One region of the Thermanaerovibrio velox DSM 12556 genome, then DNA from elsewhere that is predicted to be linked to it. Evidence: riboswitches for the same ligand, from Rfam matches in the RefSeq annotation. Region 1 holds a riboswitch; each other region holds the start of a gene.
What was found. Region 1 has a riboswitch for cobalamin ahead of THEVEDRAFT_RS00080 (aconitate hydratase). Riboswitches for the same ligand answer to the same signal wherever they lie in the genome.
Positions count from the first base shown of each region.

Region 2: it holds a riboswitch for cobalamin, as region 1 does, so the genes downstream of both, THEVEDRAFT_RS01215 (TonB-dependent receptor plug domain-containing protein) here and THEVEDRAFT_RS00080 (aconitate hydratase) in region 1, are expected to answer to the same signal.
Region 3: it holds a riboswitch for cobalamin, as region 1 does, so the genes downstream of both, THEVEDRAFT_RS08010 (ethanolamine ammonia-lyase subunit EutB) here and THEVEDRAFT_RS00080 (aconitate hydratase) in region 1, are expected to answer to the same signal.

Region 1 is NZ_CM001377.1:15,028-25,156, reverse strand. Features, by position in the region: gene THEVEDRAFT_RS00110 (4Fe-4S binding protein) at 1-63, shown strand, start outside; gene THEVEDRAFT_RS00105 (ATP-binding protein) at 60-932, shown strand; gene citF (citrate lyase subunit alpha) at 1,044-2,600, opposite strand; gene THEVEDRAFT_RS00095 (HpcH/HpaI aldolase/citrate lyase family protein) at 2,606-3,475, opposite strand; gene THEVEDRAFT_RS00090 (citrate lyase acyl carrier protein) at 3,462-3,749, opposite strand; gene icd (isocitrate dehydrogenase (NADP(+))) at 3,823-4,968, opposite strand; gene THEVEDRAFT_RS09635 (hypothetical protein) at 4,895-5,077, opposite strand; gene THEVEDRAFT_RS00080 (aconitate hydratase) at 5,313-7,247, opposite strand; cobalamin riboswitch at 7,418-7,586, opposite strand; gene THEVEDRAFT_RS00075 (hypothetical protein) at 7,755-8,468, opposite strand; gene THEVEDRAFT_RS00070 (ABC transporter ATP-binding protein) at 8,640-9,608, opposite strand; gene THEVEDRAFT_RS00065 (ABC transporter ATP-binding protein) at 9,601-10,129, opposite strand, start outside.
Region 2 is NZ_CM001377.1:268,240-278,368, reverse strand. Features, by position in the region: gene THEVEDRAFT_RS01215 (TonB-dependent receptor plug domain-containing protein) at 1-1,789, opposite strand, end outside; adenosylcobalamin (AdoCbl) riboswitch at 1,960-2,111, opposite strand; gene THEVEDRAFT_RS09735 (TolC family protein) at 2,388-3,032, opposite strand; partial or broken gene THEVEDRAFT_RS09730 (TolC family protein) at 3,160-3,597, opposite strand; gene THEVEDRAFT_RS10055 (TetR/AcrR family transcriptional regulator) at 3,750-4,370, opposite strand; gene rpsI (30S ribosomal protein S9) at 4,445-4,843, opposite strand; gene rplM (50S ribosomal protein L13) at 4,864-5,301, opposite strand; gene THEVEDRAFT_RS01190 (nicotinate phosphoribosyltransferase) at 5,432-6,451, opposite strand; gene secG (preprotein translocase subunit SecG) at 6,531-6,755, opposite strand; gene THEVEDRAFT_RS01180 (non-canonical purine NTP pyrophosphatase) at 6,802-7,416, opposite strand; gene rph (ribonuclease PH) at 7,394-8,140, opposite strand; gene THEVEDRAFT_RS01170 (GerMN domain-containing protein) at 8,152-8,820, opposite strand; gene THEVEDRAFT_RS01165 (N-acetylmuramoyl-L-alanine amidase) at 8,865-10,129, opposite strand, start outside.
Region 3 is NZ_CM001377.1:1,657,248-1,667,376, forward strand. Features, by position in the region: gene THEVEDRAFT_RS07990 (acetaldehyde dehydrogenase (acetylating)) at 1-1,322, opposite strand, end outside; gene THEVEDRAFT_RS10265 (BMC domain-containing protein) at 1,312-1,914, opposite strand; gene eutL (ethanolamine utilization microcompartment protein EutL) at 1,940-2,593, opposite strand; gene eutC (ethanolamine ammonia-lyase subunit EutC) at 2,626-3,525, opposite strand; gene THEVEDRAFT_RS08010 (ethanolamine ammonia-lyase subunit EutB) at 3,543-4,904, opposite strand; cobalamin riboswitch at 5,036-5,212, opposite strand; gene ptsP (phosphoenolpyruvate--protein phosphotransferase) at 5,466-7,217, shown strand; gene THEVEDRAFT_RS08020 (prepilin peptidase) at 7,222-7,968, opposite strand; gene THEVEDRAFT_RS08025 (2-hydroxymuconate tautomerase) at 8,046-8,234, shown strand; gene THEVEDRAFT_RS08030 (lysophospholipid acyltransferase family protein) at 8,231-9,106, opposite strand; gene tyrS (tyrosine--tRNA ligase) at 9,109-10,129, opposite strand, start outside.

The sequences.
Region 1 (10,129 bases):
GACGAACACTGGCGGGAAGCCGCCGTATCAGCCTGGGAATGGGCGAGGAGGGTTTTGTCATGAGACCCCGGGAAATAGCGGTGGTGAGCGGAAAGGGGGGGACCGGAAAGACCACCGTCACCGCCATGCTCGCAAGGGCCCTGTCCGAAAGGTGCGTCATATGCGACGCCGATGTGGACGCCCCGGACCTCTGGATACTGCTTAAGCCCGTAGTCCAAAGGGAGGACCTCTTCGTGGGGGGACATAAAGCCCAGGTTAACACCCCCCCATGCGACGGTTGCGGACTATGCTCCCGCCACTGCCGGTTTAAGGCCATCACGATGACGCCCTCGGGGGCCCATGTGGACCCCACCGCCTGCGAGGGCTGCGGCGTCTGCTCCATCCTCTGCCCCAAAGGGGCGGTGGAACTCCTGCGGACCAAGCAGGGACACGTCTTCGAAAGCCAGACCTCCTTCGGCCCCATGTTCCACGCAAAGCTGAACCCCGGGGGGGAGAACTCCGGCCGGCTGGTTCAGATCCTGCGGGAGAGGGCCCGGAAGTCCGCCGGCGAGCTCCGCAAGGAGTGGATACTCCTGGACGGACCGCCGGGCATCGCATGCCCCGCCATATCCGCCCTGACCGGCGCATCCCTCGGGCTCATCATCACCGAACCCTCCAAAAGCGGCCTTCACGACCTGCTCCGCCTCCTGGAGGTGACAAGACAGCTCCGGGTACCCTCCGGAGTGGTCATAAACCGATGGGACCTCTCCCAAGAGGGCTCAAATAGGATACGGCAGGCCTGCGAAGACACGGGAACACCAGTGCTGGCAGAGATTCCCTTCCAGGAAGAGGTGGTGAGGGACCTCTCCATGGGAAACATCCCGTCCTCCATCCCCCAGGAACTGGTGGACCAAATCCTGCAAGGCATACAAAGGATCACCCAAGGGGAGTGAACGCGAAACCCAACGAGAAAAGCCGAAGCCCGGGGATAAGCTCCCGTCCCTTCCCCACCCCGGGCTTCAATCTATCTCCCGCCGTTACCCTTTCACCTTGCCCCGAAGGACCTAACAGTCCACCCGGAACACGCTGTCTATGATCGTACCGTCCCGGTACTCCACCAGGGCCACAACCCGGGACCTGTCAACCTCCACCTCCTCGGGGACACCGGTCAAACCCTCCACCTCTTCCTTGAGCTCCCTTATGTCCTTCACCTCAAGACCCATGGCCCTACAGGACTCCTCAAGGTCCTTCCTGCGGGGGTTCACGCAAACCCCCCGCTCCGTAACAACCGCGTCCACCGTCTCCCCAGGGGTCACCACCGCACCAACCCTATCCCTTATGGAGGGCACCCCTCCCCGGAACGACGGCAGCACCACCAACGACAGCTTCGCACCCGCCGCGGTGTCGCAATGACCGCCAGACGCCCCTCGCAGCACCCCGTCGTGACCGGTCAGCACGTTCACGTTGAAATCCACGTCCACGTCCAGCGCCGCCAACACCACCACGTCCAACTCATGCACCACACAGCCACGGTTCAACGGGTTCGCGTACCACGACTGGTCTATCTCCACGTGGTTACGGTTCCTCACCAAAGAACCGGTCACCGCGGCGTCAAAGCTCTGCACGTCGTACAAAACCTTGAACAGACCCTCCTCCAGCATCGACGCCATGTAGCCCGTGACTCCACCGCACCCAAAGCTGCCCACTATCCCCTTCTCCTTCATGTAATCCCTCACGTAACGGGCCACCGCAAGGCTCGCACCCCCAGCCCCAACCTGAAAGGACATCCCATCCTCCATCAATCCCGACGCCAAAATCACCTTGAACGCGTCCTTCGCTATCTTTAAATCCACGGGGTTCCGGGTTATCCGGGCCGCACCAGTCGCTATCTTCCGGGGATCCCCAATGCTGTCCACCACCAACACCTGGTCCACCAGGTACTGGGGCACCGACACGTAACCCAGTGGTTCCTCCGAAAGATTATCCGTCACCGCCACCACGTGACGGGCATAACGGGCGTCCAGCTGGGCGTAACCCAGCGAACCGCACGCGGACTTACCCATCACTCCGGTGAAGTTCCCGTAACGGTCGCACAGGGGAGCTGCAAGAAACGCCACGTCTATCGATATGCCCCCCTCCTCCACCGCCCTGGCCCGGCCGCCGTGGCTGTGGATCACCACAGGCACCTCCAGCTCCCCCCTGCTTATGGCCTTCCCAACCTCTCCCCTAACACCAGAGGTGTGAATACCCCTCACCACCCCATCCCTCACGAAATCCGCCACCTCCTCGTGGGAGTCCGTCAGGGAACTGGGCGCCAGCACCAGGTCCCTTATCCCCATCTCCCGGCAGGCCTCCAGCACGGGACACAGAACCCGGTCACCGTTCCTCAAGTGATGATGAAACGAAACGGTCATGCCGCTCTCAAGACCGCTCCTCCTTATGGCCTCCTTCAGGTCGTAGGTCACCTTCTCCTTGCCCCTGGGCGTACCCCTTAACGGCGCACAGCGGCGCTCCGCCTCCTCTCCCACTCGGCTCCAGGGACCCATGTAGGGCCTAATCTCACCCATGCCGGGCAGCTCAACGGGCACCAGACGGCCTATGGAGTTCCTCGCAAACCTCATGACCCCTATACCTCCCGCATCTCCCAAAGGCTCAAGGTGTGAAGCGCCCGCCTCACCACCGGCGCATCCACCATCCTGCCGTCCACCGATACCACTCCCCTTCCCTCCGCCTCCGCCAAACGAGCCGCCTCCACTATCCGACGGGCCCGACTAACCTCTTCCTCCTCCGGCACAAAGGCCCGGTGTATCCACTCTATCTGGGACGGGTGTATCGCCGCCTTACCGGTGAAACCAAGACCCACCACCCGACGGGCCTCCTCGTAAAGACCCTGGTGGTCCTCCACGTCCGCGTACACCGTGTCGAATGCCTCCAGCCCAAGGCTCCTGGCCGCAAGGGCCACCTGGGAGCGGGCCACGAACAGCTCCCAACCCTCCCGGGTCTTGCTCACCCCCATGTCCGCCGTCAAATCCTGACCCCCAAGGGTCAGCGCCGATACCCTGCCGCAGCTGCCACCTATCTCTCGGGCCCTCACAACACCCTCCGCGGTCTCCAGCATGGCGTGGATCTTCACCGTACCAACCTCTATCCCGTGCTCCTCCTCTATGGCGCCTATCAACCGGTCCGCCAAAAGCACGTCCTCGGGGCTCGAACACTTGGGAACCCTCACCGCATGGGGCTTGAGGGGCACCACTGCCCTCAGGTCCTCCTCAAAAAAACAGCTGTCCGCACCGTTTACCCTAACGGTCACCACCAAAGACCCAAAGTCCAAGCCCTTGAGCATCTCCACCACCAGGTCCCGGGCTGCGTCCTTCTCCGACAGGGCCACCGAATCCTCCAGGTCCAAAAGCACGCTGTCCGCCCCAAACCTAGGACAGTGCTGCAGCATCCCCGGGCTGTTGCCCGGCACGTAAAGCATGGACCTAACGGGCCTCACCGCAGCCACCCCCCGAAACAGCACGCCTTACGGCGGTCCTAAGACGGGCCCTCATGGTGGCCATCAGCGCCCCCTGGTCCTGAACCTCCACCGCAGCCACTATGCCGGCCTCCCTCAGCGCCTCCTCCACCATACGCCTCGTCCTCTCCGGGTACATCCGGGCGCACACACCCTTGAGGACCACCTCCAACCCCTCGGACGGATAAACGCTCACAAGACAGTCCGACGACTCCAACGTCCCTGCCCTGGACTCCCTTACCTCCAACCTCAACACCCCCATTGAAACGCGGCGGGGAAGCCCCGCCCCCCCGCCATAACGCCCCGATATGACCACTAGGGCCTCTGCCCTACATCCTCTCGCAAACCGCCTCCCCGAAGGCGGAGCAGGAGACCTCCTTGGCCCCCTCACGCTGACGGGCCAGGTCGTACGTCACGATGCCATCCCTTATGGCCCCTTCCATGCCCCTAACCACGAGCTCCGCCGCCTCACGCCACCCCAGGTGCTCCAGCATGAGAACCCCGGATAGGATCAGGGAACCCGGGTTAACCTTGTCCTGCCCGGCGTACTTGGGGGCGGTGCCGTGAGTGGCCTCGAAGAACGCCACCTGGTCGTTCATGTTGGCCCCAGGGGCCAGCCCAAGACCACCCACCGATGCGGCCAGGGCGTCGGACATGTAGTCCCCGTTAAGGTTCGGCATGGCAAGCACGTGGTACTCCGAGGGCCGGAGCAGTATCTGCTGGAACATGGCGTCCGCGATCCGGTCCTTTATGACCACCTTGCCCTCCGGAACCACCCCCTGGTGGAGCTCCATCACCTCCTGCTCGGTCACCGTGAGGTCCCCAAACTCCCTCTTGGCCAGCTCGTACCCCCACTTCATGAAGGCCCCCTCGGTGAACTTCATTATGTTCCCCTTGTGAACCAGGGTGACCGACTTCCTCTTGTTATCTAAGGCGTACCTTATGGCCATCCGGACGAGCCTCTCCGTGCCGGTCTTGGATATGGGCTTTATACCTATCCCGGAGTCCTCCCGCACCTCCTTCCCCATATCCCGGAGGAACCTTATCACCTTCCCGGCCTCTTCGGTCCCCATCTCCCACTCTATACCGGCGTACAGGTCCTCGGTGTTCTCCCGGAAAACCACCATATCCACGTCCTGGGGCCTCTTAAGGGGAGCGGGTACCCCGTCGAACCAGCGCACGGGCCTCACACAGGCAAATAGATCCAGCTCCTGGCGAAAAGCCACGTTGAGGCTCCTGAAACCCCCTCCCACCGGGGTGGTGAGGGGCCCCTTTATGCCCACCCGAAAGTACCTAAGGGCGGTGAAGGAGTCCTTGGGTATTGCGGTGCCGAACAGGTCCATGGCCTTCTGCCCCGCGTATATCTCCCACCAGACAAGACGCCTCTTCCCGCCATAGGCCTTATGAACCGCCCGGTCCAAAACCCTCTTCATCACCGGGGTTATGTCCACCCCTATCGCCGTCCCCCTCCACATAGGGTATCACCGGATCGTCCGGGACCTCCATCTTCCCATCCCGAAAGACGATCCTGCTTCCCTCCTGGGGCTCCCGGTACCTCTCAAGCTCCAAACCCTCGAACCTCATGCTTCACCCTCCTTCTGCACCTTGCCAACCTTAAGACCCGTGCCGCGGCCAGCGACCGGGAACCATTGGTACTAAAATCGACGACTCCATGTATGGGAAAACCCCGGGGGTCGGATGCGGAGGCGCGTTGTTCATCAGCTAAAAACACTTGTCCATATCCGGAAGGGGTAAATCTGGGCAGGGTTTACACGTTTCCGGAAGTTGCCGCCCCCGGGGAAGCCTTGGTGCTATCGTCCTATCCCTTGGACCTCACGTGGTTCAGCTTGCCTCCCGCCCTTATGATCTCCAGGTCCCCCTCCCCAACCGGGGTAACACACCGGATGGTCAACCCCTTGGTGAGGTTCAAAACCTGAAACGCCCTGCCGGGGACCACGTCCTGGGACCGGATCTCCAACTGGTCCCCCTGGTCTACCCTCTGGTAGTCCGACGGGTCCTCGAAGACCAGGGGCAGTATCCCGAAGTTGACCAGGTTAGCCAGGTGGATCCTGGCGAAGCTCTTGGCCAAAACCCCCTTTACTCCCAGGTACCTGGGCGCAAGGGCGGCGTGCTCCCGGCTGGAACCCTGACCGTAGTTGGCGCCTCCCACTATGAAGCCCCCCTTGGCGGCAAGGGCCCTTTCCGGGAAGGTGGGATCCACAACCTCGAAGACGTGCTTGGATATGGCGGGAACGTTGCTCCTCAACGGGAGCACCTTGGCCCCCGCGGGCATTATGTGGTCCGTGGTTATGTCATCCCCCACCTTGAGGAGCGCCGTACCCGATATGACCTCCTCCATGGGCCCCATCTCAGGAAGGGGGGCTATATTGGGACCCCTTCGGATCACCACCTTTTCAGGGTCATCGGAGGGCATCACGAACCTGCGGTCCTCTATGTGGAACCGCTCGGGCTGGAGGAACACGAACGGGGCCTTTGAGTGTTTCGACGCGAAATCCCTGGGGTCCGTGATACGGCCTTCCACCGCGGAGGCCGCGGCGGTCTCGGGGCTCACAAGACACACCTTGCCGGTCTTGTGCCCGCAGCGGCCCAGGAAGTTGCGGTTTATGGTCCTTAAGGACACCCCGTCGGTGGGAGGGGCGAAACCCATGCCTATGCAGGCCCCACAGCTCACCTCCAGGATCCTCACCCCCGCGGATAGGATGGACTCAAGGGCACCGGACTTGGCCATGTGATGAAGCACCTGACGGCTCCCAGGAGATACCCCGCAGTCCACCTCCGGGTGCACCGACATATCCCTGAGGAGGTAGGCCACCGCCTCCAGGTCCCGGAGTGAGGAGTTGGTGCAGGAACCGAACATCACCTGCTGGATCTCCATCCCCGCCGCCTCGCGCACGGGGATCACGTTGTCCGGCTGATGAGGCAGGGCCACCAAGGGCTCAACCCTGGAAAGGTCTATCTCTATCACCTGGTCGTAAACCCCGTCCGGGTCCGCCTCCAGGGGTACGAACTGATGCTCCCTCCCCTGGGCCCTAAGCCACTCCCTGGCCACCTCGTCGCTGGGGAACACCGAGGAGGTGGCCCCGGTCTCCGCCCCCATGTTCGCGATGGTGGCCCTGTCTGGAACCGCTAAGGTCCCCACACCGGGGCCGCAGTACTCCAAAACCTTCCCCACGCCGCCCTTAACCCCTATGCGGCGGAGGACCTCAAGTATCACGTCCTTGGCGGACACGAAGGGGGAGAGCTGCCCTGTAAGATGGACCTTGACCACCGCCGGATAGGTAAGGTAGAAGGGCTCCCCCGCCATGGCGAGGGCCACGTCCATGCCCCCCGCCCCTATAGCAAGCATGCCCACCCCGCCGGAGGTGGGGGTGTGGGAGTCGCTGCCAAGCAAGGTCTTACCGGGGGCCGCAAAGCGCTCCACGTGCAGCTGGTGGCATATGCCGTTCCCCGGAGGGGAGAAGATGATCCCGCACCTCCGAGCCACGTCCATCAGGTACCGATGGTCATCGGGGTTCTTGAAGTCCTCCTGGATCATGTTGTGATCCACGTAGCTCACGGAAAGCTCGGTTTTAACCCTTGGGACCCCCAGGGCCTCAAACTCCAGGTAGGCCATGGTTCCGGTGGCGTCCTGGGTCAGGGTCTGGTCTATCCTTATCCCCACCCTGGAGCCCCTCTTGGGCTCTCCCTCCACCAAGTGACCGTTAAGCAGCTTCTCGGTTAACGTAAGTCCCACGGTGCACCAGCTCCTTCCAAGGCCATGAGGCCCTAAATTAAAGGGGTCTTCGCTCGATAGCGAAGACCCCTTTCAACCGTGCAATGCCGCATGGGACGGACCGAAGGACCCCCAAAAGGCCCCACGCCCCAACGGACGCGCCCGGGCGAAAGTCCGATCTCCGCGGACATCTCCCGCCGCTCCCCCGGGCCGGTCTCCTGGCTAACCCTCATCCCCCAAGCACCCCTTCCCAGGGGCCAAAGGCCCCCAGTGGATAACGTGCACGAGGTCAGGCTCACAGTGGCGGGTCCGCGCCGGACTTTCACCGGCTTCCCGTTCACCCGAGGAAGTTTAGGTTTTACACATCTAAAAGCCTATAACATCCCGCCGCCCCAGGCCCCCGACAAAACTGCCGTCGGAAACCTAAAAACCCCCAAGCGGCGAGGCTTGGGGGTATTCAAGCACCATACGAGATATTTTGTCAATATTATCCTGTCTATTTCTAACTTTTCAAATAACTATATTCTTTCATTCCCCGGATATCCTGTAGACCGCCCCTTCCTCCCGGTCCCAGGCGAGGTCCTTGGCGTCCATCTTAATCCTTCCCTCCCGATCCATCCTCCACATGCCGTAGAGGGCCACCTGCTCTTGGGAAACGGACCCAGAAACCGGGGCCCCCAGGGGAAGGAAGCCCACCACCTCAAATGGCTCGGGCCAGCCCTCCGGGGGCTCAACCCCTGCCTCGGCCATCTTCTTCATCATCTCCGCCACCGGCACAGGACAGGTCCTGCCGTAGACCAACCTCGCAAGGTCTGACCGGAAGAAGGGCTCCATCAGCACGTAGGCGAGCCACATGCCCTCGTTGCCCGGCAGGGCCTTCACCGCCAGGTAAGACGTGAAGAGCACCGCGTCCGCCGCCGCAAGGGACTTTGGAACACCCGAGTCATCGATGAACCCCCTTATCTCCTCCCACCTGGAAGGGTCCCCTCCGGGGAATATGCGGTCCACCAATGCGAGCCCGGCCCCTATGCGGTCCTCCAACTTCGACGGCGGGTCGTTCAACAGCCTCTTCCAAAGGGCAAGGTCGCTCCTGGAGTGATATGACTCGGACATTATCCTGGCCCTTACCTCCATGCCAAGCCTTACGCCCTGGTCCCTCTTGCTCATGGCCCCAAAGGCAAAGGACGAAGCACCTAATACTATGAAGACGGTGGCGGACAGAACGGCTAAAAACCTCCTCATCCCCATGCCCCCTTTCGAATAATTTTTAGTCCAGCCATTAATATAGCCCCCCAATGGGTAAAAGGAAAGGCACAGGACGGCGGGAACGCATGCAAGGACGCAAAAAGCGGGGAACGGCACCCCGTCCCCCGCGCTGAAAGAGCTGAAATAACCCAACCTGAAAGGTCAGATCTACCGGCAGTGGAGCCAGCAGGCAACCTCTCTCCCCCCCACGTCCGCCAACGGGGGCTCCTCGGAACGGCACCTCTCCATGGCGTAGGAGCACCGGGGGTGGAACCGGCATCCCGACGGGGGGTTCACCGGGGACGGCACGTCCCCCTCCAGGATTATGCGGTCCCTCTTGGCCTCCGGGTCCGGAAGGGGTATCGCGGAGAGAAGGGCCTTGGAGTACGGGTGCAGGGGCTCCCTGAAGAAATCCCCCTTCGGGGCGGACTCCACCAGCTTGCCCAGGTACATGACCGCCACGTGATCCGATATGTGGCGGACCACCGACATGTCATGGGATATGAAGAGGTACGTAAGCCCCAACTGGTCCCGGAGGTCCTTGAGCAGGTTTAATATCTGGCTTCTTATGGACACGTCCAGGGCGGACACGGGCTCGTCGCAAACCATGAAGCTCGGCTTCACCGCCAGGGCCCTGGCTATGCCTATGCGCTGCCGCTGGCCCCCGGAGAACTCGTGGGGATACCTCATGGCGTCGGTCCTCTTAAGGCCGCTCATCTCCAGCACCTGCCCCACGTAATCCTGGAGGTTCGACCTGTCCACGATCCCGTGGTAGAGGGGCGCCTCCCCCACTATGTCCATAACGGTCCGCCTGGGGTTAAGGCTGCCGTAGGGGTCCTGGAAGATGATCTGCATGGACCGCCTGACCCACCTGGGGTCCTCTTTCAGCTTCTGGGACACGTCAACCCCCTGGAACCTAACGGTGCCGCCGGTGGGCTCTATGAGGTGCAGCAGCGCCCTTCCGGTGGTGGTCTTACCGGAGCCGGACTCACCAACCAAACCCAAGGTCTTGCCCTTGGGTATCCTCAGGGATACCCCGTCCACCGCCTTAACGTGTCCCACCACGGATCGGAAAAGCCCCTTCTTGATGGGGAAGTGCTTGTAAAGACCCTGCACCTCCAGTATCGGCTCACTCATGCTTCTCTACCCCCTTGACCCTCTTGTCCCCATCGTACAGGAAACACCTGGTCTTGCGCCCGTCCTCCAAAAGGTACAGGGGAGGGTTCTCGTTCACGCAGCGGCTGGAGCAGTGGTAGCAACGGTTTGAGAACCGGCATCCCTTGGGGAAGTACCTTGGGTCAGGCACGGCCCCGGGTATCACCGGCAGCTTCTCCCGGTCCTCGTCGAGCCTTGGGATGGACTCCAGAAGCCCCCTGGTATAGGGATGAAGTGGGTCCTTGAAGGCCTCCCGAACCATGGCCTCCTCCACCACCTGGCCGCCGTACATGACCACAACCCGGTCCGCCATCTCCGCCACCACCCCAAGGTCGTGGGTTATCAGCATTATGGCGGACCCGAAGTCCTTCTTCAGGTTCCTCATAAGGTCCAGTATCTGGGCCTGAACGGTGACGTCCAGCGCGGTGGTGGGCTCGTCGGCTATCAGCAGCTTGGGATTGCACGCCAGGGCCATGGCTATCATCACCCTCTGCCTCATGCCC
Region 2 (10,129 bases), 250 kb from region 1:
AGGTCACGTCCTTGGACGTGTAGGACATAAAGGCATCCACCAGGAACAGGTCCTCGTCGGAGTATCCGCGGCTATTGTTGGCTATGGCCCGGTCACCGTAGAAGCGACCGGTTACCCCGGCCCCCCACGACCCCCTGGCCCAGTTGAGGGAGCCGGTCACGTCCCACCTTGGATCCCCGGACCTGGACCAGGTGCCCCCGCTGAGCTCCTCCCCGTAGGTCCAGGAAATCCCCTGCTGGTAGTACATCTCCCCGGAGAGGTTCACCCGAAACATACCCTCAACCCCGTATGCCCTGTACTCGTCCAGGTTAACGTACTTACCCATCCAGGTAACCGGATCTGACCAGTACTTTATCTTGTCCTCCACATCGGTGTAGAAGACACCAAGGCTCCAGGAACGGTCTTTGCCCTTGACGCCCCCCTCGTAACTCCAACCCTTCTCGGGTCTTAGGGAGTAGTTGGGCTCGCCGAAGCTCCTCATGGGCATGTAAATCTGAAAGAAGCTGGGCATCACGAAGAACCTCCCGGCGGAAAGATACCAGAGCCTCCCAGTGGAATCCTCCCGGTAAAGGGAGACCTTCGGGGCCAGCTCCGACTGGTCCTCCCCCTCCTCCACGTGCCACCTCTCGTACCTAAGCCCAAGATCCGCGGTGAGATCCCCCAGCGGAACGGTGGTCTCCCCGTAGGCTATGATCCCGTCCCGCTTGAGGTCGTAAGGGTCGTTGTTGCCCCACGGGTTGTCCACGTTCAGGTAATCCGAGTCATCACGCCTTACCTCAAGCCCATAGGCGGCCCCATTGCCCCAAAGCCGCCCCCGTCCCTCCAGGGACAAACCCATGTTGCGGTCCCGGTAGTCGCTCCTGCCGCTGCTGTCAAAGACCTTCTTGGCGGACTCCCCGTAATAGCCCTTGAGCTTCATCCCACCCAACGGAACCGTCAAGGCCACCCGGGAGTAGCTGTTATCCTGGTGGTTATCGGCTCCATCGTAGGTCCAACGGGATGAATAATCCCCCCATTGGCTGGAAAACTCCCACCCCCTACCGGAGGCCGACCCGGCGGAAAGGCCGTAGTGGTTCGACCGGTAGTCCTTGGAGAAGTCCCTGAGGCCGTTGCCCCTAAGCCTTATCTCCCGCTCCCCCTCCTCCTCCCTGGAGTAAGATACCCTTGCCCACATGGAGCTGGATGCGGCGGCGGCGCTGAAGGACCCCATGCCGTAACCGCCGGAACCGGCGGTGAAACGTGCCTGGAAGGGGCCGCCAGGGCCGGAAGCCCCCTTCACGGTTATTACGTTTATGACCCCCGCGGCACCGTGGGAACCGTACAGGGCGGATGAGGCCCCCTTAACCACCTCCACCCTCTCCACGGAGCTTATGGGTATGGACCTCAGGTCAAAGGGGGCCCCCAACACCGCACCGGCGCCATAGCTGGATGTCATGAACGGCACCCCGTCCACCAGAAGCAGCGTCTCGGTGGTCATCCCCCTTATGGAGATGCCCTTGGACTGGGCCATGCCCGCGCCGTTCACAAGCCCAGACACCCCGGGCAGGGAGTCCAGGGCCTCCTGAAGGTTCTGGAAACCCCGGGAGGCCATGTCGGCGGAGGTTATGACGTACCCCTGGGAGGGCAGGTCCGCCAGCTGATCCGCCAACCTGGAACCGGTGACCTCCACCACCGGGACCTCCATCCCCCGAACGGGGAGAGGGGACGATAAGAGGGCAAGGAGCAGAGCCCCAAGACCCAAACGAACCAAAACATGGGATGAACATCTAAACCTGATCAACCGGATCACTCCTCAACACACGCAAGCAACTCCCTGACTTAAAATCAAACTAGAACGCCATGACACACAAGAGGGCAAGCTTAAGGCTGATGACCCCCTACATGCCATCACCTCCCCAAGAGCTTAGATCCAACGGACAGGCCTCATAAAAAAAGGAGCCCAAGGGCTCCGAACACGAAACATGCGTCCTCCCCCGCCCTCGAGGGGTGGACGCAACTCAAGGCACCGGTGCCAGTGTCGGGCTTGGACGCCAAAGGGCGCCCACACCGTAGCGGGGCTGCGCCGGATTCTCACCGGACTTCCTGAAACAGCCGGGCCTTTAAGCTTTGTTTTTTACAACCGCTACCCCCTCGGCACCCCTTGGGATGGCCATACCACCATAGGGCCACAGGGGGAAACGGTTACTTCTATGTTAACACTCGATGGGCATGGGATAATATTAAGTATCTTCTGAATAAGTCCCGCCCTTGGGAACCGCAGGGTTCAACCCACCCGAAAACCCAAGGCCCTACTCCATGGGCGGAGCGGATCCCGGCCCCTGCCCCAAGGATCTAAAGGCTGCAACGCTAAAGGGGGCCGGGAAGATCCGGCCCCCCTAAAGGCTGGTCTAGTTGCCCTTGCTCACCGGCTTACCAGTCGCCGCGATCTGCCCCCATCCGTCCTCCCCCAGGGCGTACCTCAGGGCCGCCTGGGAGGACAACAGGTCACATCGGGCGTCCACGAGGTCGTTCATGGCCTGTTCCAGCCTCACCCGGGCATCCATCACGTCCAGGTTGGTGCCCACCCGGGCCTCGTAGCGCCTGAGGGATATCCGGTGGTCCTCCGTGGCCTGCTCCACCATGACCTCCGCGGTCTTAACCCTCTCCCGGGCCTCCCTCAGGGACTCCAGGGCCTCCACGGTCTCCCGGCGTATCTCCAGCTTCATGTCCTCCACCCGGGACAGCAGGGATTCCGCCAAAGCCAGGGACTGACGGGCCTTGGCCCGGTTCTCCCCCCCGTCCCATGACCGCCACTGCAGGGTAAGGGAAAGGAGGTAGTCGTCCTTATCGGAGGGGAAGAAATGGGAACCCACCCTGTAAGCCTCCCCCTTGAACAGCAGCTGAGGCCTGTCCTGGCCTGCGGCGGCGTCCGCAAGGGCCTTGGCCTGGCGGTAGGACTCCTCCAAGGAACGGATCTCCGCCCGGCTCTCCGCCGCCAGATCCGGGAGATCCTGGGGCAGCTCCTCGGGCAGCAACGAGGCCGGCTGTTCCATCTCCCCGTCCCTGGGGACGGGGAAACCTGCCGCCCTGTCCAGGGCAGCGTATGCCCTTTGAACCGCCCCCTCGAGCCCTCATCAGGTTCAACCTGGCGTTGGAAAGGGCCACCTGAGCCCTTAACACCTCCGCCTTAGGCACCATGCCCACCCGGAAGAAGGCCTGAACCCTGGTCAGATACGCCTCGGACAGCTCCACCACCCTCTGGGCCACCTGGGCCTTGCCCTTGGCCCTCACCAGGGCAAGATAAGAGGCCCTGAGGCGGTAGAGAAGCCCCTCGACCCCCCGATCCCTGTCCGCCTTCGCCGCCTCCAACCCCGCTTGAGCGGCCCTAACCTGGCTCGTCACGGTACCCCCGGAGTAAAGGAGGTGGGTCAACGCAACCGAGGCCCTGTATGTCTCCTCGTAGCCCGTTATGGCTATACCTATGGGGACGTTGTCGAAATCGTACACCTTCCCCTTGGGGGCCTCCTGGGCCTTTGAACCGTATAGCACCAAGTCCAACTTGGGGGAAAGCCCCGCCCTGGCCTGCTGAACCTCAAGCTCTGCCCTCCTCACCGCCATATCAAGAGCCCTCACCGCCGGGTGAGATCCGAGCATCCTGGACTCCAGGTCCTCAAGCCGAACCACGCCGGCGAAGGCGGACGAGGATGAGCCTAGGATAATAAGGGATAGAAGGGCCAAAAGGCACCCCCTGCCGAGGCGATACACGGGCATCAAAGGGCCTCACCCCCAAAAAGGACCCCGCAGCTCCTCCTCCAAAGGGCCACCGCGTCCTCCACGTCAAACCACACCCATAGGTTGAACATGATCCCGTCGAACAATATGCAAAGAACCTCCTCCATACCGTCAGGGAGCCCTCCCGCCTCGGCGAGGACCCGGCGCATCTCCCCCATCATGCGGCTGCGAAGGGACCCCGTCAGGTCCCGCATGCCCTCAACCCCCCGGTGGGCCAAGAGCCGGAGCTCCAACCAGAGGGACAGGGAGTCCCGCTCCTTCCAAAGCAGCTGGAGAAAACCCTCCCCCTTCCGGACCGACATGGCAATCACGTCCTCCCCCTGGGCCGATCCATCCGCCAGGTAGGATACGATCCTGTCCACCTCGTCCTCCATGACCCGCTTGAACAGGTCGAACTTGCTGTGAAAGTGCCAATAGAAGGCCCCCTTGCTAACCCCGGCGGACCTTACTATGGAGTCCACCCCCGCCCCCTCGTAACCCCTCTGGGCGAAGATGATCCTCGCGCTGCTCATTATGGCGTCCTTGGCATCGGAGACCAAATAGACTCCCTCCTTCCAAAATCCGGCTAGGATGTTCTCAAAGACCGACCGGTCTGTCAAGTACCGCAAAGACAAAGGGGCCCCGAAGGGCCCCGAAGGAACTTGAAGACCCAGGCCAGCGAGGCCCAAGTCCACTAACGCTTGGAGTACTGGAACCGAGCCCGGGCTCCCGCCTGACCGAACTTCTTCCTCTCCACCATCCTGGGATCCCTGGTAAGGAGCCCCGCCTTCTTCAGCGCCGGACGAGCCTGGGGGTTCATCTTCAATATGGCCCGGGCAATCCCAAGCCTGATGGCCCCCGCCTGGCCGGTGAGACCGCCCCCATGGGCCCTCACCAACACGTCAACCTTGCCCTCCACGCCCGCCACCTTCAACGCCTCGAGGGCGTGAAGCTGCCAGGTGAACCGAGGCAGGTAGTCCCCGATCTCACGGTTGTTAACCTTCACCAGCCCCTGACCGGGACGGATCCTCACGCGGGCCACCGCGTTCTTACGCCTGCCGGTGCCCCAGAAGTACATGTTGGAAGCCTGCACCTTCTATTCCCCCCTCTTCCTTAAAGTTCCAAGGTCTCAGGCTTCTGGGCCCCGTGGGGATGGGTGGGACCCGCGTAGACCTTAAGCTTCTTGAACATGGCCCTGCCAAGCCGGTTCTTGGGCAGCATGCCCTTCACCACCCGCTCGATGAGCCTCTCGGGGTTGCTGTCCAGTATCTTGCCGTAGGACACGGACTTAAGACCCCCGGAGTAACCGCTGAACCGATGAACCATGGACTGCTCACGCTTCTTCCCCGTGAGCCCCACCTTCTCGGCGTTGATGACCACCACGAAATCCCCGGTGTCCACATGGGGGGTGTAGGTGGGCCTGTGCTTGCCGGACAAGACCAACGCTATCCGGGACGCAAGACGACCCAGATGCTTGTCCGTGGCGTCAATCACATACCACTTGCGCTCCACGGCTTCCTTCTTAGCCATGAACGATCTGGTGCCGATCATGGATTCTCCTCCTTCGCTGAAAAAAGACAGCATCTTCTTTTCTTCACATCTACTCAAAAGCGCAACCCAGCGTCAACCCAGCCCCATGCCCGCCGTGGGGGGTGGCGCGGCACAAAAACCGGAAAAACCACTAGATCACGCGCTTAAGCCTTGGATTGTCGGTAACACCGGGGATCCGGCCCCTCTTGGCCACGGGCCTCCCGTCCACCTCCTTTATGTCCATGGTCATGTCCCTCGGCGTGCCGTGGGCTATGTAACTGCCAACCCCAAAACCACAGGCCCCGGCATCCGCAAGGGCCCTTATCCTGTCGGGGTTCAAACCGCCGGACACGAACACCCCTACATGACCATAGCCGGCCATGGAAAGCCGGCACCGTACCTCCCGGACGAGATCAGGGGTCACCCCTCCTCGCTCCCCAGGAGTATCAAGTCTAACAGCGAAAAGCCTTTCTTTCAAGGCCTCCGCCACGGAAAGGGCCTCCTCCGCCTCATCCCGGAAGGTGTCCACCAGGATGGAACGCTTCTCCTGCTCCGGCAACACCCTGTCATAGGCCATGGCGACCTTCACGGTGTCTCCGGCTATCAATATGGCGGCGTGAGGGATGGTACCCCGGGGCTCCCTGCCGCCCAGCTTCGCCCCTAGAATGCAGCTCGCATCGGAACAGCCGCCGATCAAAGCGGACCTCTCCATCACAGGAGCACAGGAGGGATGCACGTGCCGGGCACCAAAACACAGGACCGGCAACCCCCCAGCGGCCTCCACGCAACGCCGGGCGGCGGTGGCCCAGCCGCTGGCACTGGACAGCATCCCCAGCAGGGTGGTCTCGTAAAGGCCGAACTCCCCATAGGGACCCCGGATCCTCATCACCACCTCCCGGGGGGCAAACTCCTCACCCTCCTCAAGGGCCTCCACGGAAACCCTGGCCCCCGCCTTGAGGAAAAGACGCCGCACCTCCTCAACCCCGCAGAAGACCCCGCCCTCCCGGGCGAAAACCTCCGCACAGACCTCCGCGTCCAGCCTACCAAGCTCCCGCAGAACGTCCCTGGTCTTGACGAAGTAAACGTCCGACGTCCAGCCCTCCACTACCTCCCCGTGATCCGCGGAGAAAAGCCGGTCACCGCTAACACTGAACTCAAGAACGTCCTCCATCCGGTCAACCCGGGAAGACAAGGCTCAAAACCCCCTCCTGAACGCCGCCCAAAGGGGCCGGCGGAACAAAAGAAAAAAGCTAGGATATGGCCACCAACACCAAAGACAACAGCATGAAGAGCCCCATCAAGACCGCCGATATCTTGGTAAGACCACTCATCCGCTGCCAGGCCCCAGAGTTGTCCTGCTGGGTCCCTCCACCGAACATGCCGGCGAAACCTCCGTTCTTCCGCTGCTGCATCAATATGGACCCCCCAAGGGCCACACATACCACCAACTGCAACAAAACCAAAAGGACCTTCACGTCCAGCACCCCCGAAAACCCGCGATTTAAAAAGCAAAAATACAACCTACCGCCCAGCGGACGGCTCAACCATGGATTCTATCACAAGGGGGGCAAATAGGGCCAGCTTTGCCGCCGCCCTTGCCCGGTGGGATATCCGGTCCTTAAGATCCCCCGCCTGAGCCAGGGTGACATCTACCCCCCGGGGGATGAAGACCGGATCGTACCCGAAACCGCCCTCCCCCTCAGGAGCACAGGCTATAGCACCCTCCAGCTCCCCACGGAACGAAAATGCCCTGCCATCCGGCAACAGCAGCACCGCCACGCACACAAACCGGGCCCACCGATCAGCCTCCCCGGCAAGACGACCCAAAAGCCACCTTATCCGGTCCTCATCGCAGGAACCCACCCGGGCGGAAAACACCCCGGGCCCCATGTCCAAGGCCCTCACCTCCAAGCCGGAGTCCTCCGCCAAGACCGGAAGCCCCGGGGATACCTCCGCGTAAGACCTGGCCTTCTTAAGGGCGTTCTCAAGGTAAGAGGCCCCGTCCTCCTCCACCTCCAACCTCTCACCCGGCAGCCTAAGACGTATCCCCCGCCCCCGAAGAAGCCCCTCCCATTCCCTCACCTTACCGGGGTTACCGGTGGCGAGGACCAACTCAGCGGCCCACGAGCTCTTCAAAGCTAGCCACCCCCAGCACCTCCAACTGAAGCCGGTGAAGACGCCTTATGCCCTCCTCCGCCGCCGAAAGCATGCGATCAAAGGTCTGCCGAGGGAAAAGAGCATCCTCCCCGGTGGCCTGAAGCTCCACGAACCGGCCGTCCTCCGCCATGACCACGTTGCAGTCCACCTGAGCGGCCGAATCCTCCTCGTAGCAAAGGTCCAAGAGCACCTCCCCGTCCACAAGGCCGGCGCTCACCGCCGCAACCTGATGCACCACCGGGAAACCCTTCACCACGCTCCGGTCCAACAACCACCGGCACGCATCCACCAGCGCCACGAAAGAGGCGGTTATCGCCGCGGTCCTGGTACCCCCGTCGGCCTGAAGCACGTCACAGTCGATCCACACGGTCCTCTCACCCAGGGCTTCAAGGTCCACCGAGGCCCGCAGGGACCTGCCTATGAGGCGCTGGATCTCCTGACCCCTGGCGTTCGGCCGACCCCGGCTTATCTCCCGCTGGGTCCTCTGATGGGTCGACCGGGGAAGCATGGCGTACTCGGCGCTCACCCACCCCTGACCAGTGCCCCTCAGGAACTGAGGCACCTTCTCCTCCACCGAGGCGGTGCAAAGCACGTGGGTGTTGCCCCACCTTATGAGCGCCGACCCCTCCGCGTACCGGTTGCACCCCCGGTCTATCTCCACGGGCCTTAGATCCATACAGCCCCTTCCGTCTATCCTTTCCATGCCTCAGCCCCCTATTGTTTCAAGGCCCAGGGCTTAGACAGGTCCACCACGGACTTGTCCGACACGTCCTGACCATCCACGTAAACCTTTACCTTCCTTATGGGGGGAAAGTTCTCCGCCACGGTCTTCACTATGCCGGTCATCACCAGCTGGGCCCTGTCCTTCCCAAGCGCCTTGAGCCCCTCCAGGAAAGACGAGCTTAGATCAAGGTAGAGCCACTCCCCGCTCCTAAAAAGGTGCAGCACCTGAACCGAACCCTTCATCCAACCGGAGCTGGTAAGCTCCGCCATGAAGAACTCCAAGACCCCCTTCATGGCCTCCTCATCGGTGGCCACCCCGGACACCTTGAACTCCTTGCCCTCCAGGGACGTCCCGGAAGGCAGGTACACCTCGTACCTGTCGGACTTGGACGCCGAATCCTCCGAAACGCCCTCAACGGATACCTCCTCCGGGGAGTTAACCGTGCCCCTAACGTTCCTGCCCCCGGAGTCCAGGTACTTGAAGGCCAGGGACGTGACTCCGTACCCCACCCCAAAGAATATGGCCACCAGGGACGCCCAAGCGATGACCCGGAACGGCAGCGGGGCCTTTCGCCCCTCCCGTCCCTCCTCGGGCTCCCTCCCCCTGTACCGGTCCCTTCCGTATCGATCCCTATCCCTTTGGCTGTCTTCCCTCCACATATGCCGATCCCCCATCGCTAGTCTGCAGAACTAACCTCCACGCCTCAACGGCGGCCTGTCTTAAGGTAATCCACAATCCCCTTGGCCAGGGCGGATGCCATCCGTCCCTGGAAAGCCGGGTCCCTTAGCAGCGCCGCGTCAGAGGGCTCCGATATGAACCCCATCTCCACCAGCACCGCCGGCATGGCAGCCCCTTTAAGCACGTAAAACGGCGCCTGGGCGACCCGCTTCATGTTGAGCCCCGAGGCCTTGCCGCTGCCGAAAAGGGCCTCCGCAAAGGAGGTGCTCACGTCTATCTTCTGGTTCTGCTGCATGTCCCCCAGTATCTGCATGAGTAGCCGGGTCTTCCTATCCATCCCGCCCTCGGACCCAGAGGAGTCCCCTATCTCCCGGTTCTCAAAGAGGGCTAGCCTCATGGCGTCCCGGTCCGTGGGAAGGGACATGAGATACAGCTCCACCCCCCGGGAGTGACGCCCCGGAGGAAGGGAGTTGCAGTGCAAGCTCAAGAACAGGTCCGCCTTCCACTGGTTCGCCAGCTGGGTCCGCTCCGAAAGCTTGAGGTACCGGTCGTCCTCCCTGGTGAGCCTCACGTCCACACCGTAGGCGCCAAGCACCTCCTTGAGCCTCAACGCCACCTGAAGGTTTATGTCCTTCTCCTTAAGACCGTTGCCCATGGCCCCCGGGTCCTTCCCCCCGTGCCCCGGATCCACCGCCACCACGGGCCTGTCCTTCCCCTTGAACACCCGCTCCACCGATATGAAGGACTGAACGGGCGCCTCGTCCCCCCTGCCGGCCTGCCCCTCCTTTGAGGCCTTCTTCTCCACCCCCCGGTCATCGGAGGAACCGGACGGGGAAGGACGAGAGACCCCGCTCACCACCTCATCACCACCCTGAGGGGAAGCGACGCTCCCGTCCGGGAAGTCCAGGACAAGCCTCACCGGCGAATCCAGCGTGAACTCCTTGACCGGCAGCCGGGAGGCCTTAAACGTCAAAGTGGTGGACGATCCGTAGGAAAGGATCGAACAGCTCACCACCTCCTGCCTGGGAGACGGGGGGATCAGCGACTGGGGAACCCCAAAGGGCAGTGAGACCTCAACACCCCTCGGGGTATGGGAGACCCTTACGTTCTCCGTGGACCCAAGCTCCAACACCGCCCTCACGAAGCCCTTCTGGACCCCCCACCGGAAGCTCTTTAGGGCCTGGGGGACCTCCATACCCCCCGGGGACGGGGGATTGGAGGCCTTGGCATTCCCGGCCCCAGGTTCTTTCTCCGCCTCCTTCCGGACAGGAGAAGCGGACACCGCCGCAG
Region 3 (10,129 bases), 240 kb from region 1:
TTTATGAGGTGCATGGGCCCCACGTTGTCAGACGTGGCGTTATGTCCCACGGCCCCGCATCCCAGCGTCATGGACGGGAAAAGACCGGTGGTGGCCCCCACAGCCCCAAGGGATGAACCGGCGTTCACAATGACCCTTGAGACCGGCTTCTTAAGGCCGAACTGGCGTATGACCTCCTGGTCGTTGGAGTGTATGGCCAGGGTGTGTCCAGCCCCCTCAAAGTCCAGGAGCCTTATGCACAGCTCACAGCACCTCTCCCAGCCGTCCTCGGAATAAAAGGCCAGCACAGGACAGAGTTTCTCCTGGGAGAACGGGAACTCCCTCCCAACCCCCTGTCCCTCCACCAGGAGCAGCTTCGTCCCGGCGGGTATGCTTATACCCGCCTCCTTGGCTATGAACTCAGGGCTCCTGCCCACCGTACGGGGGTTCATCAGCCCCGAGGGCTGGAATATGGTCCTGGCCAACTTCGCAGCGTCGTCCGAGGGGACGAAGTATCCCCCTTGACGAAGGAACTCCCGCCGTACCTGGTCCTCCACCTTCTTGTCCACCACCACCGACTGTTCCGATGCACATATGGTGCTGTAGTCAAAGGTCTTGCTGGCGGTTATCCGGGCCACCGCCCTTGGTACGTCCGCGGTTCGATCTATGAAAGCCGGGGTGTTCCCCGGTCCAACCCCTATGGCGGGGGTCCCGGAGCTGTAAGCCGCCCGGACCATCGCAGACCCACCGGTGGCGAGGATGAGCGATACGTTCTCCGGACGCATGAGCTCCTGGGTACCCTGAGGGGTGGTCAAGGACATACAACCGAAGACCCCCTCCGGCCCCCCCGCATCCTCCACCGCCTTGGAGAGCACCTTCACGGTCTCCATGATGCAGTTCTTAGCGCTGGGATGAGGGGAGAAAACAATGCTGTTAGCCCCCTTCAGGGCTATCATGGCCTTGAATATCACCGTGGAAGTGGGGTTCGTGGACGGTATCAGCCCCGCCACCACCCCCACGGGCACCGCAACCTCGAAGAGCTTCCCCTCCGGGTCCTCCCGGATGATCCCCACGGTCCTCATGGCCTTTACGGCATCGTACACGCCCTTGGCAGCGAACAGGTTTTTGAGCTTCTTGTGCTCCGGCCTTCCGTATCCGGTCTCCTCATGGGCCATCCGCCCAAGTCGCTCCGCGTTTTCAACCGCCGCTCTGAAGACCGCCGCTACAAGGCGGTCGATCTCCTCCTGTCCCATGGAGGCTAGAACCCGTTGGGCCCCCTTGGCCTTTGCCACCAGATCCCTTGCCTCCTGGATCGACAGGAGATCCCGGTCCCTAACCTGCACTCCCGTCACCTCCTCCCCGTTCCGTCAACGACCTTAGCTCCCGCAAAAGCTCCTCCTTGGAGGCGAACTTTATCCTCTTCCGGCTCATACCCACCGGAAGCGATCTCGCAAGCCTCCTGAGCTCCATCACCGTCAGGGCCTCCAGTTCCGAAAGGTCAAGCGAAGGCCCCGTTTCCCGCACCTCCGGCTTGCCCGGTTCGTCAGCTCCACGGGACACCTCCAGCGGCCCTGAAGACGGGGCTTCGTCACTCAAAGCTTCATCCGCCGCTGAAGAAGACGCCCCATCCTCCGGGGAAGACCCCGGGGCCAACATGCCCCAAACCTCCCAATGGGGACGGGGGATAACGTGCACCCCCCTCATCCTCACCCCCACCTTACCCACCGAGGCGGCCGCAGCGTCCACAGCGGCCCTCACGGAGGCCACGTCCCCCGCCACCAGGACCGTGACAATGCCACCCTTGACCTTGAGGGCCCCCAGAAGGGTCACCGACGCAGCCTTCAGGGCCGAGTCCGCCGCCTCCACCGCCCCCAGCATCCCAAACACCTCCACCATGCCGAGGGCCTTGCCGGTGAGAGCATCACCGCAACCCATGGAGTAGACCGCTCCCCGGGTCCGGTTAGAAGAGCAGCGGGTTCTCGGCCACGAAGATCACCGCCTGGGCAAAGGCGTCGCAGGCGGCCTTACAGGCGGACTGAGAACCGGTGAGCAATCCCCCGCCGAAGTTGGTCTCCGAGGGGGGACCGTAGAAAGCCGCCAACCTAACGTCCGCGGCCTTCAAAGCCGCATCCAGGGCGTACATGGCCTCCAACGGAGGGGCTATGAGGTAAGCCAGGGCCTCCCCCTCCTTTATCCCCGCCACCTTGGACAGGTAGCTTCCAGTCCTGGATATGCAATGGGCATAGTAGGGGATCGTATCGTCATCGTTTGCGGAAACGAACCATGCCTCGTTCTCTATGAAGTCCGCTATGGCGTTAAGGCCGCTTCGGACCTCCGCCGGGTTGGGACCGGCTATGATGCCTATGATCTCCCCGGCCAGCTTGGTGTTGGCGTTAGCAGCACCTCCGTAGAAGGACTTGGCGTACACAACCTCCACGTCCGCCTTCTTGGTGGCCTCATCCAGGGCGGTGTACGTCACATCGTCGCTGTCCGCGGTGACCATACCAAGGCTCCTCTGGTCGGGCCTAAGGCCAAGGGCGGATGCCATGTCCGGGTTAACGTTGGGGATTATCTTCACGCTCAAAAGTCTCGCCTTCAGGGGATCTCCCTTCATGTTCCTTCCCTCCTTAGGGGCTCGTTAATTAATTAAAGCTTTAGATCTATCCCGCTTACCTTCTTCTCCAGCATCAGCTTTATGATCTCCCCTATGTAGCCCCCCGCCTCCACCGCCGGGGTGCCACCGGAGTGGATGTTAGAGACAACGGTGCGTTTCGCCTCGGGCATCCCCACGGTGCCCCGGTAGGTTATGTAGGCGGACATGCTCTCCGCGGTGACCAGCCCTGGACGCTCACCGATGAGCACGCACACCACCTCTGCTCCGGTCACCTCGGATACCACGTCCATGGCGGGGACCCTCCCGTACTTCACAAAGAAGGGCTTCGGTAACTTGATTCCCTTTGACTCAAGAACCTGCGACACGGCCTTGAAGGTGTCCATCCCATTGGCCTCCACCGCAGTGGTGCTGAGCCCATCAGAAAGGTAGACCAAAACCTTGGGAGGCTGGGGCACCATGGACTTTATGGCCCCCTTGGACTCGTCGGAAAACCTCCTGCCCAGGTCCGGCCTGGTGAGGAACTGATCCTTATCGGAACATAGGGTTTGTACGACCTTAAGGTCGTTGCTCCGCAGGAACTCCTCGGATATGTCGCTGAACACCGCGTCCTGGGCGGCCGCGTGGTCCGCCCTGAAACGCAGCAGCGTCTCGGTCTTGTAACGGGGTCCCGCCCTCCAAACCCCTATCCTCGCCGGGGTCTTCTCCTTCATGGCCATCAGGGCCTTCGGGTCCTTAGGCTCCGGCACAAGACAATGCTTCCTTATGTCAAGCTTGGTAAGATCGGGCAAGCCCTCGTCATCCAAGCCAAGGGCATCCTCCCCGGAGCCCGACGACGGGGGTTCCACGACAACCCGCTGCCCCGGCTCCTCCAAGGAACCCATCTCCATTAGTATCTCCTTCACCAGCTGTTTAAGCTCAAGTTCCGTCACCATCTCTACCAGCCCTCCCGTCAGCAGAAGATGGAAGCATCCCCGGCCCGGTCGGTCAGGGTGCCGTTCTCCATGATCCCCCATCTCTCCAGCCAGCACTCGAACTCAGGTATGGGGCGCACCTTCAGCAGCTGCCTCAGCGTGGGGGTGTCGTGGTAGCTGGTGCACTGGTAGTTGAGCATCACATCGTCCCCGTGAGGTATCCCCATGAAGTAGTTGCATCCCGCGGCAGTAAGAAGGACCGCCAGGTTCTCTATGTCGTTCTGGTCCGCCTTCATGTGGTTGGTGTAGCAGGCGTCACATCCCATAGGGATCCCCGTGAGCTTCCCCATGAAATGATCCTCAAGGCCAGCCCTTATCACCTGCTTGCTGTCGTAAAGGTACTCGGGACCTATGAAGCCCACCACGGTGTTCACAAGGAAGGGCTTGAACCGCTTGGCAAAACCGTAACAGCGGGCCTCCATGGTAACTTGGTCCGCCCCAAAGTGAGCATCCGATGAGAGCTCCGACCCCTGACCGGTCTCAAAGTACATGAAGTTAGGACCCACGGACGTGCCCTGCCGGGCCGCCAGCTCCATCGCCTCCTCCAGCATGTGGGCGGTTATGCCAAAGGCCTCGTTCCCCTTCTGAGAACCCGCTATGCTCTGGAAGAACAGGTCCGTGGGCGCCCCTTGACGCACCGCCTCCATCTGGGTGCTGACGTGCGCCAAAACGCACATCTGCGTCGGTATCTCATACCTCTCCTTGATCTCCTGGAAACTGTGCAGGATCTTCTTCACGTTCTCCACCGTGTCGTCCACCGGGTTAAGCCCTATCACCGCATCCCCAACCCCGTAGGACAGACCCTCGAATATGGATGCCCTTATACCCTCCACGTCATCGGTAGGATGATTGGGCTGAAGCCGGGACGCAAGGGTCCCCGGTAGCCCTATGGTGGTGTTGCAGTGGGCGGGAACTCGGATCTTGCTGGCCCCGTAGATGAGATCCAGGTTGCTCATGAGCTTCGCCACCCCCGCCACCACCTCGCTGGTAAGACCCCGGCTTACCCGCCTTATGTCCTCCCCATTGGTGCGGTCAGATAATATCCATTCACGAAGCTCCCCAATGGTCCAGTTGCGTATCTCCCCAAAGATCCTCTCATTAACGTCGTCCTGGATTATCCTGGTGACCTCATCCTCCTCATAGGGCACCACCGGGTTCTCCCTCAGATCCCCCACCGTCAGGTTCGCCAACACCTGCTTGGCCGCCACCCGCTCCTCCATGGACTCGGCGATTATCCCCGCCAGGCGGTCCCCCGACTTCTCCTCGTTAGCCTTGGCGAGAACCTCCTTCACGCTCCTAAACTGGTACACCCGACCGAAAAGCCTGGTCTTCAGCTTCACCTTCCCATCACCTCCAACCCCTCAGGATCTGCTCCAAAGAACAAACGCCGAAAAAATCAAAACCCCAGGGCCCAAGTGCACATGGCAACACAGCCAAACTGCGCCTTGGGCCCCGGGGTCACGCGGAACCTCTAAGAACCTCATCCGCGACAGGTCTCCTGGCTTACCCTCATCCTAAGCCGCCCCTTCCCAGGTATAACCCAGTGGTCTTACGCGGCCTCGTCGGGATCACAGTGGCGGCCCCGCGCCGAAATCCCATCGGCTTCCCTTAAGTCGCGGACCGGCAAGTCACGATAAAGCGGCAACATGCTCAACACAAACAACCTCATCCTTAAACAGCAAGGCTAAACGAATCAACCAGAATAGTCAACCCATAGTGCAATGTTGTATTTTTATAAAATAACTACAAATAATACCCGCGCCAGCCCCACGCGAAACACTGCGAAAAACCCCGCAAAGACAAAAGACAGCTTAGGATAAACCCCTCTTGATCCCCCACCCTTTGCTTAAATCCCCTGTAAAAGATAAACTTATCCCATGACATCCTAGGGGGGAAGAAACTTGAATTCTCTAGCTTCCAGTGAACAGCTCACCGTTAAAGGACTGCCCATTTCCCCGGGCTTGGCAAAAGGGGTCATCCTGAGGATCCACCAAAGGCCCTTCCAACAGACCGGCGCTCCTCAGGTCAACTCCGAGTACGACAAGCAGCGCTTCCGGGAGGCCCAGGAGAAGGCCATCGAACAGCTAAAGGCCCTGGCGGACTCCACCAAGGCCACCTTGGGACCTGAGAAGGCCGCCATCTTCGACGCCCACCAGCTCATGATCCAAGACCCCATGCTTGTGGACGCCATACTGGCCGCCATAATGCAGGGCCAGTGCCTGGAGGACGCGGTGGTGGAGGCCACACTCTCCATAAAGGCCCAGTTCGACGCCCTGGACGACCCCTACTTCAAGGAACGGGCGGCGGACATCCTGGACATCGGCCAGAGGCTCTTCAGGATAATCACCGGCGGAGAGGACATAAGCCAGATCGATGACAAACAGGACTACGTAATAGTCACCGACGAGCTGGCCCCCTCCGATGCGGCGGTGCTGGGCATAAAACGAAACGTCAAGGGAGTCGTCACCGCCCAGGGAGGCCCCACCAGCCACTCCGCCATACTCCTCAAGGCCCTGGAGATACCGGCGGTCTCGGGGATACCCATGGACGACAGCTTCCAAAGGGGCAACACCATCCTGGTGGACGGGGTGGGCGGAGAGGTCATCCTGTTCCCCTCCCGCGAGGTGGAGGAGGCCTTCGACAGGCGCATCAAGGCCCAGGAGGAAACCCGCCTCAGGCTCAAGGAACTGAAGGGGAAGCCCAGCGTCACCAAGGACGGCATATCCGTCCTCCTCTTCGGCAACATCGCCTCCCCAAAGGACACCCAAAAGGTGCTTAACTTCGGCGGCACCGGGGTGGGACTCTTCCGGACCGAGTTCCTGTTCATGGGACGCTCGGACTCCCCCTCCGAAGAGGAGCAGTTCCAGGCCTACAGCGAGGCCCTTAAGTCCATGGCTCCACACCCGGTCATAATCCGGACCCTGGACGCCGGGGGCGATAAAGACGTGCCCTACATAAAGGGCCTGGTGGGAGAAGAGGCCAACCCGTTCCTGGGGCTTAGGGCCATAAGGATCTGCATGGAGTACCGGGAGATCTTCATGACCCAACTGCGGGCCCTGGCCAGGGCCTCCGCCTTCGGAAACCTCAAGATAATGCTACCCATGGTCACAAGCCTCTGGGAGATAAGGACCGCCAGGGCCATGCTGGCGGAGGCGGTGCTCAGCGTAAAGGACGCGGGACATAAGGTGGCGGAAAACATCGATCTCGGCATAATGATAGAGGTCCCCGCCGCCGCCGCCTCAGCCCACGTACTGGCCAAAGAGGTGGACTTCTTCTCCGTGGGGACCAACGACCTCGTCCAGTACACCCTGGCGGTGGACCGGCAGAACCCAAGGCTCCTCCAATGGTACGAACCGTTCCACCCGGCGGTCATAGCCCTCCTGGAGAACACCGCAAGGGCCGCCCACGAGGCTAACATAGAGCTCGGCATGTGCGGGGAGATGGCGGGAGACCCACTGGCATTGCCCCTGTTGGTCGCCCTGGGCTTCCACGAACTCTCCATGTCCGCCCCTCGAATACCTTGGATACAGGACTACCTCATGCGGCTCACCAAGGACCGCTGCCTGGAGCTGTTCCAAAAGGTCCGCTCCATGGACTCCGGCTCATCCATAAGAGAGGAGCTCACCCGCTTCATGGAGGAACACCAGGGGTGAACCATTAAAGGGCCAAAAACCAGTCGCTCAAGAACCGGATTATCCACCCCTTCAACATGAAGGCCAGGAAGGACCCGACCCAGAGGAATGGACCGAAGGGCACCGGGTCCTTCCTGTTAATCCGCCCCTTTAGGACCATGTAGATGGCCCAAACACCACCGATGATGACCGCAAAGTAAACCCCCAACAGGGCGCCCACGGGACCTAAGAAGGTACCAAGCCCCCCCATAAGGATGGCGTCCCCTATGCCCATGCGCCCAAACGACAACACCACGATCAGCGCAAGGGGCAAGAAACCCGCAAGACCCCCGAGGAGCGCCCACTTAAGCCCCGGCATTCCACTCCCCAAATACCCAAAGGAAACACCGGCGACGAAGGAGGCAATGGATACCACGTCGTAGACATAGCCGCTCTCCCGATCGGTCACCCCGTGAAACAGCCCGAAGGAGAACATGGCCATGCATGAAAGGGCCTTGATACCAGGGCCGAAGACGAAAACCGCCAAGCCGAACGCAAGGGCGGTGAAGGCCTCGTAGAAGAGGTACTCCTTGGGGATCTTGTCCCCGCAGGTCCTGCAGCGGCCCCTGAACCACAGGAACGACAAGACCGGGATCAGATCCCAAGTGCCAAGCTGCCTACCACAGGACTCGCAGCAAGACCTCTCCCGGCCCCAAAAGGGACGACCAGTGACCAGCCGATGAGCAGCGGTCTCAACGAAAGACGCAACACAAGCCCCTAAGAGAACCGCCATGAACGTCATGAGCCATTTCAATGTATCATCTGCTATACACACCTTAAACCACCTCACACCAAGGGGAGGATGAGAGAATGCCCATAGTGGAGATCCATATGCTCCAGGGTAGGGACCTCAAGGCCAAACAGGAACTGGTTCAGCGGGTGACCGATGCGGTCTGCGTCTCCCTAGGCGTCCAAAGGGAACAGGTCCGCATAATCATAAGGGAGATGAAGGATGAGGACTACGCCGCAGGAGGCGTCCTCTGGTCAGAGAGGACCTAGAGGCCCACAGGGCGGTCCCGCATTGCCTCCCGGAAACGGCGGTGATGCCAAAACCACTGCTCCGGATGACGCCTTATGGCCCCCTCAAGGGCCCGGTTCACCGCCTCCACCCCAAGGGCTATGCGGGACTCCTTATCCCCGCTCTCGTCCCACTCAACCGGGCTGAACCTAAGACGATGCCTAAAAGGCCCCTCCCTCCAGGCCTCAAGAAGGACCACCGGCATCCCCGTTAGGTACCGGAAGACCGAGGGACCCTTCACGGTGGAGGTTACAAGCCCGAAGAACTCCGCGGGCATGCCCTCAGCGCCCCCGTGTTGGTCCGCCAACACCCCCAGCACCGCACCGCCCTTAAGGGCCTTCACCGCCCGGGTCATGCTATCCCCCTTGGGGATGGTCCTCACTCCACCTCTAAGTCGGAACTCCTCCAACATGCCCGCCTGCCTTCCGTCATCCGGGGGACGGACTATGGGCATCAGCGGATATCCCGACTGGGCCAGCCAGAAAGCCGCAAGCTCCCAGTTGCCCAGGTGCCCGGTCACCAGGATGACCCCGCGTCCCTCCCCAATGGGCCCATCAAGCTCCTCCAAACCCTCCGCGGACACAACCCACTCAAGGGCCAGATCGGGGCGCACGTTCAGCGCAAGGCACTCCACCAGCGACCACGCCAGGTGATCCACCCCCCGGCGGTACAGATCCCTAACCTCAAGGTCCGAAAGCCCCCCCATGGCCAGGGCAATGTTCCGCCGGGCCACCTTCCCCCGTAGATCCAGGGCAATCGCAAGCCCCCTCACCACCCGCTGCATAACAAAGGCAACGGGAGACAAGAGGGCCCCCCTGCCGAGGGCCCTCAAAACCCACTCCGAAAAGGTCACCCCTAACCCCTCCGGATCACCAGATGGTACTTCTTCTTCCCCAGCCGGAAGATCACGTACCTGCCAAAGAGCACGTCCCTATCCTCCAGGCGGTGTTCCTCCTGGATCCTCCGGCCGTTAACGTAGACCCCGCCGCCCTTCAGAAGACGCCGGGCCTCCCCCTTGGAGGCACACACCCCGGAAAGGGCCATGAGGTCCACCATGGAGTCCCCCACCGACATGTCCGCCAAAGACGTGGGGATCTCCCCCTCCAACACCTTAACGGTCTCCAGGTCCGCGGAGCTGAAATCACAGTCCCCGAAGAGGATCTCGCTGGTTCGGGCCACCCGCTCCGCCACCAAGGAGCCGTGCACCCTGCGGGTCATGTCCATGGCAAGCATCCGCTGAGCAACCCGCTTCTCCGGGGACCTCATGTGCTGCTCCAGCACGTGGTCTATCTCCTCCTCGTCGAGGAAGGTGTACATCCGGAATAGCCTGGCCAGGGAATCGTCCTCCACGTTCATCCAGAACTGGTAGAACTTGTACGGGGAGGTCCTCTTGGGGGACAGATACACCGCCCCCTCCTCGGACTTGCCGAACTTCTGCCCCGTGGAGGTGAGGAGAAGCGGGAACGTGAAGCCGTAGGCCTGGCCACCCTCCTTCTTGCGGATCAGGTCAACCCCCGCCAGGATGTTGCCCTGCTGGTCGTTGCCCCCCATCTGGAGCTTGCAGCCGTACGTCCTGTACAGGTGCCAGAAGTCAAAGGCCTGAAGCAGCATGTAGGACATCTCCGTGTAGGTTATGGACTTGTCCGGGTCCTCCAGGCGGCTCCTTATGTACTCCCGGCTTATCATGTAGTTCACGGTGAAGAACTTCCCCGTGTCCCTCAAAAATCCGATCAGGGTCTGTTCCTTGAGCCAGTCGTAGTTGTTAACTATAAGCGCCCCGTTGGGAGACCGGTCGAAGTCCAGGAACAGGGCAAGCTGCTCCCGGATGCACTCCATGTTGTGAACCACCTGATCCTGGGTCAGCAGCGGCCGCTCC